One region of the Dechloromonas sp. ARDL1 genome, then DNA from elsewhere that is predicted to be linked to it. Evidence: riboswitches for the same ligand, from Rfam matches in the RefSeq annotation. Region 1 holds a riboswitch; the other holds the start of a gene.
What was found. Region 1 has a riboswitch for cobalamin ahead of AB6Q56_RS10170 (energy-coupling factor ABC transporter permease). Riboswitches for the same ligand answer to the same signal wherever they lie in the genome.
Positions count from the first base shown of each region.

Region 1 (4,696 bases):
CTCGCCCGGCCTGACGCTGACCGAAGCCGAAATCATCGACTTCGCCTGGCGCTACGACCCGCAGGCTTTCCATCTCGACGCCAACGCGGCGGCCGATTCGCCATATGGCGGGCTGATCGCCAGCGGCTTCCAGAGCCTGGCCATCTGCTTCCGCCTCTTCATCCAGTCCGGCGTGCTGGCCGAATCGAGCATGGGGTCGCCGGGCATCGACGAATTGCGCTGGCTGGCGCCGGTGCGGCCGGGCGATACCCTGCACAGTGAAATCGAGGTGCTGGAAGTACGGCCCTCGAATTCCAAGCCGGATCGCGGCATTGCCCGCTTGAAGTATCACGCGATCAATCAGCGTGGCGAAGTCGTGCTGTCCTTCATCGTCAATCACTTGCTCCGTCGCAAGACGGGCTAGGCGAATCGCCCCGCAGCTTGGCCGCGTTTCAAGCGTTGGGCAGTTGCGCGAAATCCGTGAAGTCGCCGCTGCCGATGGATACGTTGATCCGTTCGACCCGGGCATGGGCCGGGCCGCGCTGCGCCCAGGCAATCAGCTTGAGGACCGCCTCCTCTTCGCCGGCCAGCATGGCCTCGACATCGCCGCTGCCAAGATTGCGAACCCAGCCATTGACCCTCAGGGCGCGAGCCTGTTCCAACATCGACCAACGATAACCGACCCCTTGCACCCGCCCCTCGATGCGTAGGTGACGCGCAATACTCCCCATCTCCATCGCCTCCGTTTTCCGCCAATTCATCAATGGAATCATTATATTAGGGAATAACGAAACTGCGACAGATCAAGGATTGTCCAATAGACTAACGCAACAATGATCCTCCCGACCCAAGCGCCACGCCCATGAAAAAACTGCTGCCCATCCTGCTCGCCTTGTTCGTCAGCGCACCGGCCTTCAGCCAGCCCACCAGCCACGACCGGCCGATCCATGACGCGGCAAGAACCGGAACCGGAGCCGAAGTCAGCAAGTTGCTCGCGGCCGACCCCAAGCAACGCGACGTTCGCACAGAACTCGGCTCGACGCCGCTGCATCTTGCAGCCATGAACCCGGACACCAGTGCGCTCAAGGTGCTGATCGCCGCCAAGGCGGACCCCAATGCGCGCGACAACGAAGGGGCAACGCCTTTGCACATGGCGGCCTACGGCAGCCGCACGACGCACACGCAACTGCTGCTCGAGGCCGGCGCCGACCCGCTGGCCAAGACGGACAACGGTCGTGACGCCGGCTCCATGGCACGCAAGGTCAAGGCCGACGAAACCGCCGGCATCATCTCGCTGTGGATACTCAAGGGCTGCAAGGCGGGCAAGCCATGCTGAAGCGTTTCGCCCTGCTGCTGGCGTTGCTCTGCGCCAAGATCGCCGCCGCCCAGCCCCTGCCGGTCATCGAGGTCTATACGCCGACGGTCTGCCTGGCCTGCATCGAATGGGCCGAGCATCTGCGCCAGAACGGCTTCACCGTGAAAGTGACGCAGACGGACGACATGGAAGCCGTCAAACGCCGCCTGAAAGTACCGCGTGACCTGGAGGCCGTACCGACCGGCCTGGTAGCCGGCTACTTCATTGAAGGCCATGTGCACGCCGACCAGATCAAGGAATTGCTCGCCGAAAAACCGAAGGCGCTGGGCCTGGCGGTTCCCGGCCTGCCGCTCGGCGCGCCCGGCCGCGAATTCTCCAGCCCGACCTGCGAAACGGCCTGCACCGTGCTGGAAAAGGACAGCGCCGTCGCCCCCCGCGTGCGGCGCGAGTTCTACGAAACCCTGCTGGTTAAGAAGGACGGCAAGACCTCCATCTACGCCCGGCACTGAGCCGCGCCGGGCGGTTTGCCAGCCACGCACGCGGCGAAAAGCTTTATCCCCCAGAAAGTTTCAGAGTAGAATCAGTGCAGTTTTAGGTGCCTGACCTCACAGTCGTGGGGCAGGTGAAACGGGAAGCCGGTGATGCTGCGCAAGCAGACAGTCCGGCGCAGCCCCCGCTGCTGTAGGCCTGACGACTCCACCCCACGCCACTGTGCGCATCGCATGGGAAGGCCGGTGGAGAAGATTGAAGGCGAGCCAGAAGACCGGCCTGAAACCAATGTCGTGCCATTTCTCCGGGGTAAAGGGAAAGGTGCAGTTGGCTTGCCGTTGCTTATCCACTCCGGGTACACGCCGCCATCCGTCCCGCATCCGTCATATCCCCCTTGGCATGTTTCGATGTTTGCTGAGGGATGAATCATGCACATCATGGAAGGTTTTTTGCCGGTCGAGCATGCCGTGGGCTGGAGCCTGGCGGCGGTGCCTTTCGTCGCCTACGGCATCCATTCGGTCAATCGCCGGCTGCGCGAGCATCCGGAACTGCGCATGCTGCTCGGCGTCGCCGCCGCCTTTTCCTTCGTTCTGTCCGCCCTGAAATTGCCGTCGCTGACCGGCAGCTCATCGCACCCGACCGGCACCGGGCTGGGCGCCATCTTGTTCGGACCGGCGGCGATGGCGCCGATCGGCTTCGTCGTCCTGCTCTTCCAGGCCCTGCTGTTGGCCCACGGCGGACTGACCACGCTGGGCGCCAACCTGTTCTCGCTGGCCGTCGTCGGCCCCCTCGTCGCGGCTGGCGTGTTCCGGCTCGCCACCGCCTGCCGCGCCTCGTGCAGCGTCGCCGTCTTTCTCGCCGCCTGCCTGGCCGACCTGATGACCTACGTCACCACCGCAGGCCAGCTGGCTTTCGCCTTCCCCGACCCCATCAGCGGTTTTGTCGGCGCCTTCGTCAAGTTCGCCGGCATTTTCGCGCTCACCCAGATTCCGCTGGCGATCAGCGAAGGACTGCTCACCGTACTGATCTTCAACGCCCTGCGCCGCTTCAATGCGCAGGAACTGCTGGCGCTGCGGCTGTCCGGACCAGGCGGAGTCAAAGCATGAAGCCGAGAACCATCCTGCTGCTGCTCGGGGTCGTGCTGCTCACCGCCCTCCCCCTGTGGCTGGTGCAAAAGCCGGACCCGGACGCCGAATTGTTCGGCGGCTCCGACACCCAGGGCCAACAGGCCATCGGCGAACTGGCGCCGAACTACCGCCCCTGGTTCGAATCCATCCTGACGCCGCCGGGCAAGGAGATCGAGTCGCTGCTGTTCGCGCTGCAGGCGGCGCTGGGCGCCGGCATCATCGGCTACTGGCTCGGGGTGTCGGTCACCCGCGAGAAGTACCGGCGCGCCGCCGAAAAGGGTGACGATGCACCTTGAGCACGCCGCCTGCGTCAGCCGCTGGCGGCCGGTCTCGCCGGTCGCCAAGGGGCTGTTTGCGCTGGCCGGCGTGGTTGCGGCATTTGCCGCGCCGACGCCGGGCGGCGCGCTGGCGGTCGCCGGCCTGCTGTTCGCCGTCACCCGCCTGGCTGCCGGCGTTCCCATCCCGACCTATCTGCGGGCGGCGGCAGCGCCCCTTCTCTTTCTCGCCCTGAGCAGCCTGTCGCTCGCCTTGTCGCTGGGCAGCGTCGACGGCGGCGGGCTGGCACTGACCCGAGCACCCGACGCCGGAGCGCAGCTCGGGCAGGTGGGCAGCCGTTCGCTGGCCGCGCTCGCTGCATTGTTGCTGCTGGTCCTGACGACGCCGCTACCGGACCTGATCGACCTGCTCCGCCGCCTGAAAACCCCGGCGCTACTGCTCGACCTGACAGTGCTCGGCTACCGCATGCTGTCGGTTTTCTCGGCGACGGTGCATGACACGGTGACCGCGCAGACGGCGCGTCTCGGCTACGCCACGCGTCGCCATGCCTGGCGTTCGCTGGGCGGACTGATCGCCAATCTCGCCGTGCAGGTCTGGCAACGCGCCCAGGCGCTGCATGTCGCCGCACAGGCCCGCAACAGCGACGGACCGCTGCGCTTCATGGCGCGAACCTTCCCGCACGCCCGGCGCGACAGCCTGCTGGCACTCGCCGGCGGGACGCTGCTCATCATGATCGGGCAACTGGCATGACGCTGCCGCGCGACGACATCCTGCTGCAATTCGAGCAGGTAGCCTTTCGCTATGCCGACGGCAACACCGGCCTGGACGGCTGTTCGCTGGACATCCTGCGCGGCAGCCGCAATGCGCTGCTCGGCGCCAACGGCTCGGGCAAGACAACCCTGTTCCAGCATGCCAACGGCCTGTTGCGCCCGACCAGCGGCACAGTGCGCTATGCCGGCCAGCCGGTCGACTACGGGCGCAACGGACTGCGCGAACTGCGCAGCCGGGTCGGCATGCTCTTCCAGAATCCGGATCGCCAGCTCTTCTCGGCCAGCGTCGCCGAGGACGTTTCTTTCGGCCCGCTCAATCTCGGCCTCGACGACGACACCGTGCGCCGGCGCGTCGCCGCAGCCCTGGCGGCCGTCGGCCTGGCCGAAATCGGCGAACGACCGGTGCACCAACTCAGCTTCGGGCAGAAAAAGCGCGTCTGCATTGCCGGCGTGCTGGCCATGCATCCCGAACTGCTGGTCCTCGACGAACCCAAGGCCGGCCTCGACCCGGCCATGCAGGCCGACCTGCTGGCGATTCTCGACGATCTGCACGAGCAGGGCATGAGCATCCTGCTGTCCACGCACGATGTCGATTTCGCCTACCGCTGGGCCGATCACATTCACATCATGGCGGCCGGGCGTTGCGTGGCGAGCTTTCCCGCCGGCGAACTGCCGCAACGGACCGCCGAACTGGCCGCCGCCGGTTTGCCGCTGCCGTCGGTAATCCCGCTCCATGCCCG
Region 1 covers NZ_CP168939.1:2,065,051-2,069,746, forward strand. The annotation lists gene AB6Q56_RS10150 (MaoC family dehydratase) at 1-403, shown strand, start outside; gene AB6Q56_RS10155 (acylphosphatase) at 432-740, opposite strand; gene AB6Q56_RS10160 (ankyrin repeat domain-containing protein) at 842-1,315, shown strand; gene AB6Q56_RS10165 (DUF411 domain-containing protein) at 1,309-1,803, shown strand; cobalamin riboswitch at 1,871-2,080, shown strand; gene AB6Q56_RS10170 (energy-coupling factor ABC transporter permease) at 2,212-2,889, shown strand; gene AB6Q56_RS10175 (energy-coupling factor ABC transporter substrate-binding protein) at 2,886-3,206, shown strand; gene cbiQ (cobalt ECF transporter T component CbiQ) at 3,196-3,936, shown strand; gene AB6Q56_RS10185 (energy-coupling factor ABC transporter ATP-binding protein) at 3,933-4,696, shown strand, end outside.

Region 2 (4,696 bases), 1.4 Mb from region 1:
CGCGCGCAGCCTCATCGTCGCCATTGAGGGTCGCGGCTTCGGCCAGCAGGCGCTTGCGCAAGTAGTTGCGCGGGGTCTTCTTGGCTACCTCGTCGAGTACGCGCTGCGCCTCTTCGGCTTCGCCTTGGGCCATGCAGATGCTGGCCTTGAGATCGGCGGCATCGAAGAACGTTGGCGTGTTGCTGACCACGCGCTCGATTTCCTCGCGTGCCTCGCTCAGGCGCTCCTGCTTGTGCAGGCTGCGCGCCACGCCGGCGCGGGCCCAGGGAAATTCGTAGTTGTTGAGGATGGCGCGGTAGGTCTCTTCGGCGGTCTTGGCATCGCCGCTGGCCATTTCCGTTTCCGCCTGCTGGCGGAGAATCTCGAAGCGATAGGGGCGGCCCGCCTCGCTGTCGCGCTTCTGGGCGAGCATGGCCAGCGCCTCGGCATATTCCTGCTTGCGCTTGGCCTGGTAGTAATCCTTGAAGAACTCTTTCTTGGCGACGATGCGGTCCAGGCGCAGGAGCAGTTTCTCCGGCGAGAAAGGCTTGATGATGTAGTCGTCCGGCACCAGTTCGACGGCCGAAACGACCTGCTCGTAAGACTGCTCGCCGGTCACCATCATGAAGATGTTTTCGTCGGCGAGCAGGTTGAAGCGGCGCAGTTCCTCCAGCAGTTGCTGGCCGGAGCGGCCTTCGCCCAGCATGTAGTCGCACAGGATCACGTCCGGCGTATTGTTGCGGATGCGATAGAGCGCGTCCTGATAATTGGCGGCGAACTCGACCGAAAAGGCGCCGATGTTCTGCGCGACCGTGCGCAGGGCATCGCGGGCCGTCGGCATGTCGTCGACGACCAGGAAGCGTTTCTTGGCGTAGAGGTTGCTCATGGCAGCCACAACGTGAAGCGAGCACCGCCAAGCGGACCGCCGTTGTCCAGATGCAGGTGGCCGTGCCGCTCCTTGCGCGCATGCAGGGCGGCCAGCGTCTTGGCCAGCTTGAGCCCGGTGCCGCCGGCCGGTGGCAGTTCCGCGTAGCCCGGGCCGTCATCCTCGACGCGCAGCAGCAAGCCGCCGTTGTCCATCGCCGCGCTGAGGCGGACGCAACTCTTGGCGAAACGCCCGGCGTTCTGGACAGCATTGTTGAGAATGTCGGTCAGCAGGTCGCGGTCGAGCGGCCATTCGTCGAAGGCCTGGCAGTCGATTTCGAGCCGGATCTGCGCGGCGGCAAGGTGATGGCGCTGGGCCAGGGCAACCTCGTCGCAAAGGTCGCAGACCACGGTCGGCACGACGGCCAGCGCCTGGTCGTGGCGCCCGAGCCGGTAGGCGGTCAGCGTGCGCGACAGGCGCTGGGCAGCGGCCTCGATGGCGTAGCGCGCTTCGCCGAGATCGATGCCGTGTTTGCTTTCCGCCTCGATCAGCGTCGACTCGGCCTGGAACAGCTGATTTTTTGCGTCGTGGATGCCTGACGCCAGAATGTCGAGCAGCTTTTGCATATCGTTATATTGCCGATGGCGGTTGTCCCTTTGCGCGCAAGCATACGCCGGCCGGCGGGAGGAGGGAACCGTTGCCGCCGGTCGGGTGACCGGCGGTACAAGCCGGTATCTCAGCGGGGTTTCAGCTGCAGCGGCAGTCCGGCGCTGACCAGCGTTACCTGGTCGCAGACGGCGGCGACGCGCTGGTTCAAACGGCCTTGTTCGTCGGCAAACAGGCGGGAAACCGGGTGCATGGGCACGATGCCCCAGCCGACTTCGTTCGACACGAGGATGATGTGCCCCGGCAGCGTTGGTAGCGCTTCGATCAGGTTTGCGGTCTGCGTGCGGAACAGCGGGCAGTCGATGGCCTCGCCGGCTTCGGCCTGCGCGGCGGCCTTTCCGGCAAACAGCAGGTTGGACAGCCACAGCGTCAGGCAATCGACCAGGATGCAGGTATCCGGCGCGGCCAGGTCGTGCAGGCGGTCGGTCAGGTGCAGGGTTTCCTCGACGCAGCCCCATTCGGCCGGTCGCCGTTCGCGATGGTGGGCGACGCGGCGTGCCATCTCGCCGTCCAGGGCCTGGGCGGTGGCAAGGTAGATGACCTTGAGTCCGGATGCTTGGGCGCGCTTTTCAGCGAGCAGGCTTTTGCCCGAGCGCGCGCCGCCGAGGATCAGTTCTTTCATGGGCGGCATTGTGGGTGAAGGCGGGCAGGGCGGCAACCGCTATAATCGCCGCTTCGACAATACGGAACCCGGTGCGAGTTGGACTCAATTCCGGGGCGGGCCCGCCGCTGTAATCGGGGACGGTCGCTGCAAGATGTCACTGCCAAGGGGAAACAGACCCGGCGGGAAGGCGCGGCGAACGGACGATCCGAGAGCCAGAAGACGTGTCGAAAACGCCAACAAAATGATCCTGGCGTCGTTGTGCTGCCTTGCCGTACTTTTTGTACTGCCTTCAGCGGCGCGCCTAGCCAGGAACGCTTCGCTTCATGTTGTTGGCGTTTCTTGAAAATGGAAGCCTGTGGACAGGGCTTCGCGGCAGCGTTTGGACAACGTCGCCGCGAGGCCCTTTTGCTTTTGGAGAATCGGATGCATTCGTTTGACCACCAGTTCAACATCGCGGCCCCGAACCGCGACATCGACACCGCCCTGCAGCACAAGATCGACCGCAAGACCAAGCCGCTCGGCGCGCTCGGCCTGCTCGAAAAGACGGCCAAGAAAATCGGTCTGATCCAGCAGACGCTGACCCCCAGCCTGAACAACCCGCAGATGCTCGTCTTCGCCGGCGATCATGGTGCTGCCAAGGCCGGCGTGTCGGCCTACCCGCAGGACGTGACCTGGCAGATGGTCGAGAACTTCCTGGCCGGCGGCGCGGCGATCAACGTCTTCGCCCGCCAGAACGGCTTCGGGCTGTCGGTGGTCGATGCCGGCGTGGCGCACGATTTCGGCGGCGAGCGCGAAGGGCTCATCGATCTGAAGATCGCACCGGGTACCGCCAACTACATCGAGCAACCGGCGATGACCGTCGCCCAGTGCGCCCAAGCCATCGAGCAGGGCGCCGGCATCGTCCTCGGATTGGCAGCGGCCGGCTGCAACGTCGTCGGCTTCGGTGAAATGGGCATCGGCAACACCGCCTCCGCCTCGCTGCTCACCCACTGCCTGACCGGCCTGCCGTTGGCCGAATGCGTCGGGCGCGGTACCGGTCTGGATGACGCCGGCCTCGCCCGCAAGCAGGACCTGCTCGAACAGGCGCTGCTGCGCTACCGCAACGGCGGCGGCGACAACGATCCGTTCGCCGTGCTCGCCGAATTCGGCGGCTTCGAGATCGCCACCATGGTCGGCGCCATGCTCGCTGCTGCCGAAGCGAAGATGGTCCTGCTCATCGACGGCTTCATCGTCGGCTCGGCGGCGCTCGTCGCCTCGCGCCTCGCCCAGGCCCTGCTCGACTACTGCGTCTTCTGTCACCGCTCCGCCGAAGCCGGCCACCGCACGCAACTGCTCGCCATGGGCGCCGAACCGCTGCTCGATCTCGGCCTGCGCCTCGGCGAAGGCACCGGCGCCGCGCTGGCCTACCCGCTGGTCCAGGCGGCGGTGAATTTCCTCAACGAGATGGCCAGCTTCGAATCGGCCGGCGTCTCGGACAAGGAATAAGCCGCTTACCCAGGCAAACCCCCGCCCGTCTCAAGGCTTGCCTGAGGCGTGGGCGGGAATCGAGGGCTGCAACATGATCCGTCGCGAACTGGAATATTTCTTCGGTGCCATCCGCTTCTTCACGCGGCTGCCGGTACCCGGCTGGGTCGGGCATTCGGCCGAGGCGCTCAACCACTCGGCCCGCTACTTCCCGGCTGTCGGCCTGCTGGTCGGTGGCATCGGCGCGCTCGTCTATTGGCTGGCCCTGCACCTGTGGCCTCAGTCTGTCGCCGTCCTGCTGTCGATGGCGGCGACGCTGTACGCGACCGGAGCCTTCCACGAAGACGGCTTGTCGGACACCGCCGACGGCCTCGGCGGCGGCTGGGAAAAACAACGCATCCTCGACATCATGAAGGACTCCCGCGTCGGCAGCTACGGCGTCGTCGCGCTGGTGCTGGCCTTGCTCGGCAAGTTCGTGCTGCTCACGTCGCTCGACCCGGCGCTGGTCCCCGTCGCCCTGCTTGCCGGCCACGCCGTCTCCCGCTTCTGCGCGACGATGCTGCTGGCGACCATGGACTACGTGCGCGAAGACGCGTCGAGCAAGGCCAGACCGCTGGCGACGCGGATGTCCGGCGGCAATCTGCTCGTCGCGTTGTGTTTCGCCGCAGCGCCGCTGGTGTTGTTGCCGTGGTGGAAAGTGCTGGCCGGTGTTGCGTTGGCTGCCGTGGCGACGCTATGGCTGGTCGGGAAATTCCGGCGCTGGCTGGGGGGGTATACCGGGGACTGCCTGGGGGCGGTGCAGCAGGTGGCCGAGATCGGGTTTTATCTGGGTTTGGTGGCGAACTGGGTGGCGTTTGCGTCTTAACGCCGTTGTATAGCGGATGTCGAGATTCGGCCACAATCAGCCATCCAGAAGTCTGCTTCACGGCAGACAGCCACAATTAACTCGAACGAGAAGAAAAGCAGTTGGTATCCCATGTGATTTAATGCATGACTTTGGTATCAATCTGTAACCTCAACTTTTGCGGCTACCCAACCCGTAAGCAATGTCCTGTATATGATCAAATTTTTCGCGCTTCTCTTAGCTGTCATCGGATTGTTATTGCTCGGGATAGGGA
Region 2 covers NZ_CP168939.1:3,441,079-3,445,774, reverse strand. The annotation lists gene AB6Q56_RS17100 (response regulator) at 1-865, opposite strand, end outside; gene AB6Q56_RS17095 (sensor histidine kinase) at 862-1,470, opposite strand; gene cobU (bifunctional adenosylcobinamide kinase/adenosylcobinamide-phosphate guanylyltransferase) at 1,581-2,141, opposite strand; cobalamin riboswitch at 2,128-2,357, shown strand; gene cobT (nicotinate-nucleotide--dimethylbenzimidazole phosphoribosyltransferase) at 2,538-3,599, shown strand; gene AB6Q56_RS17080 (adenosylcobinamide-GDP ribazoletransferase) at 3,673-4,443, shown strand; gene AB6Q56_RS17075 (hypothetical protein) at 4,636-4,696, shown strand, end outside.
Region 2: it holds a riboswitch for cobalamin, as region 1 does, so the genes downstream of both, cobT (nicotinate-nucleotide--dimethylbenzimidazole phosphoribosyltransferase) here and AB6Q56_RS10170 (energy-coupling factor ABC transporter permease) in region 1, are expected to answer to the same signal.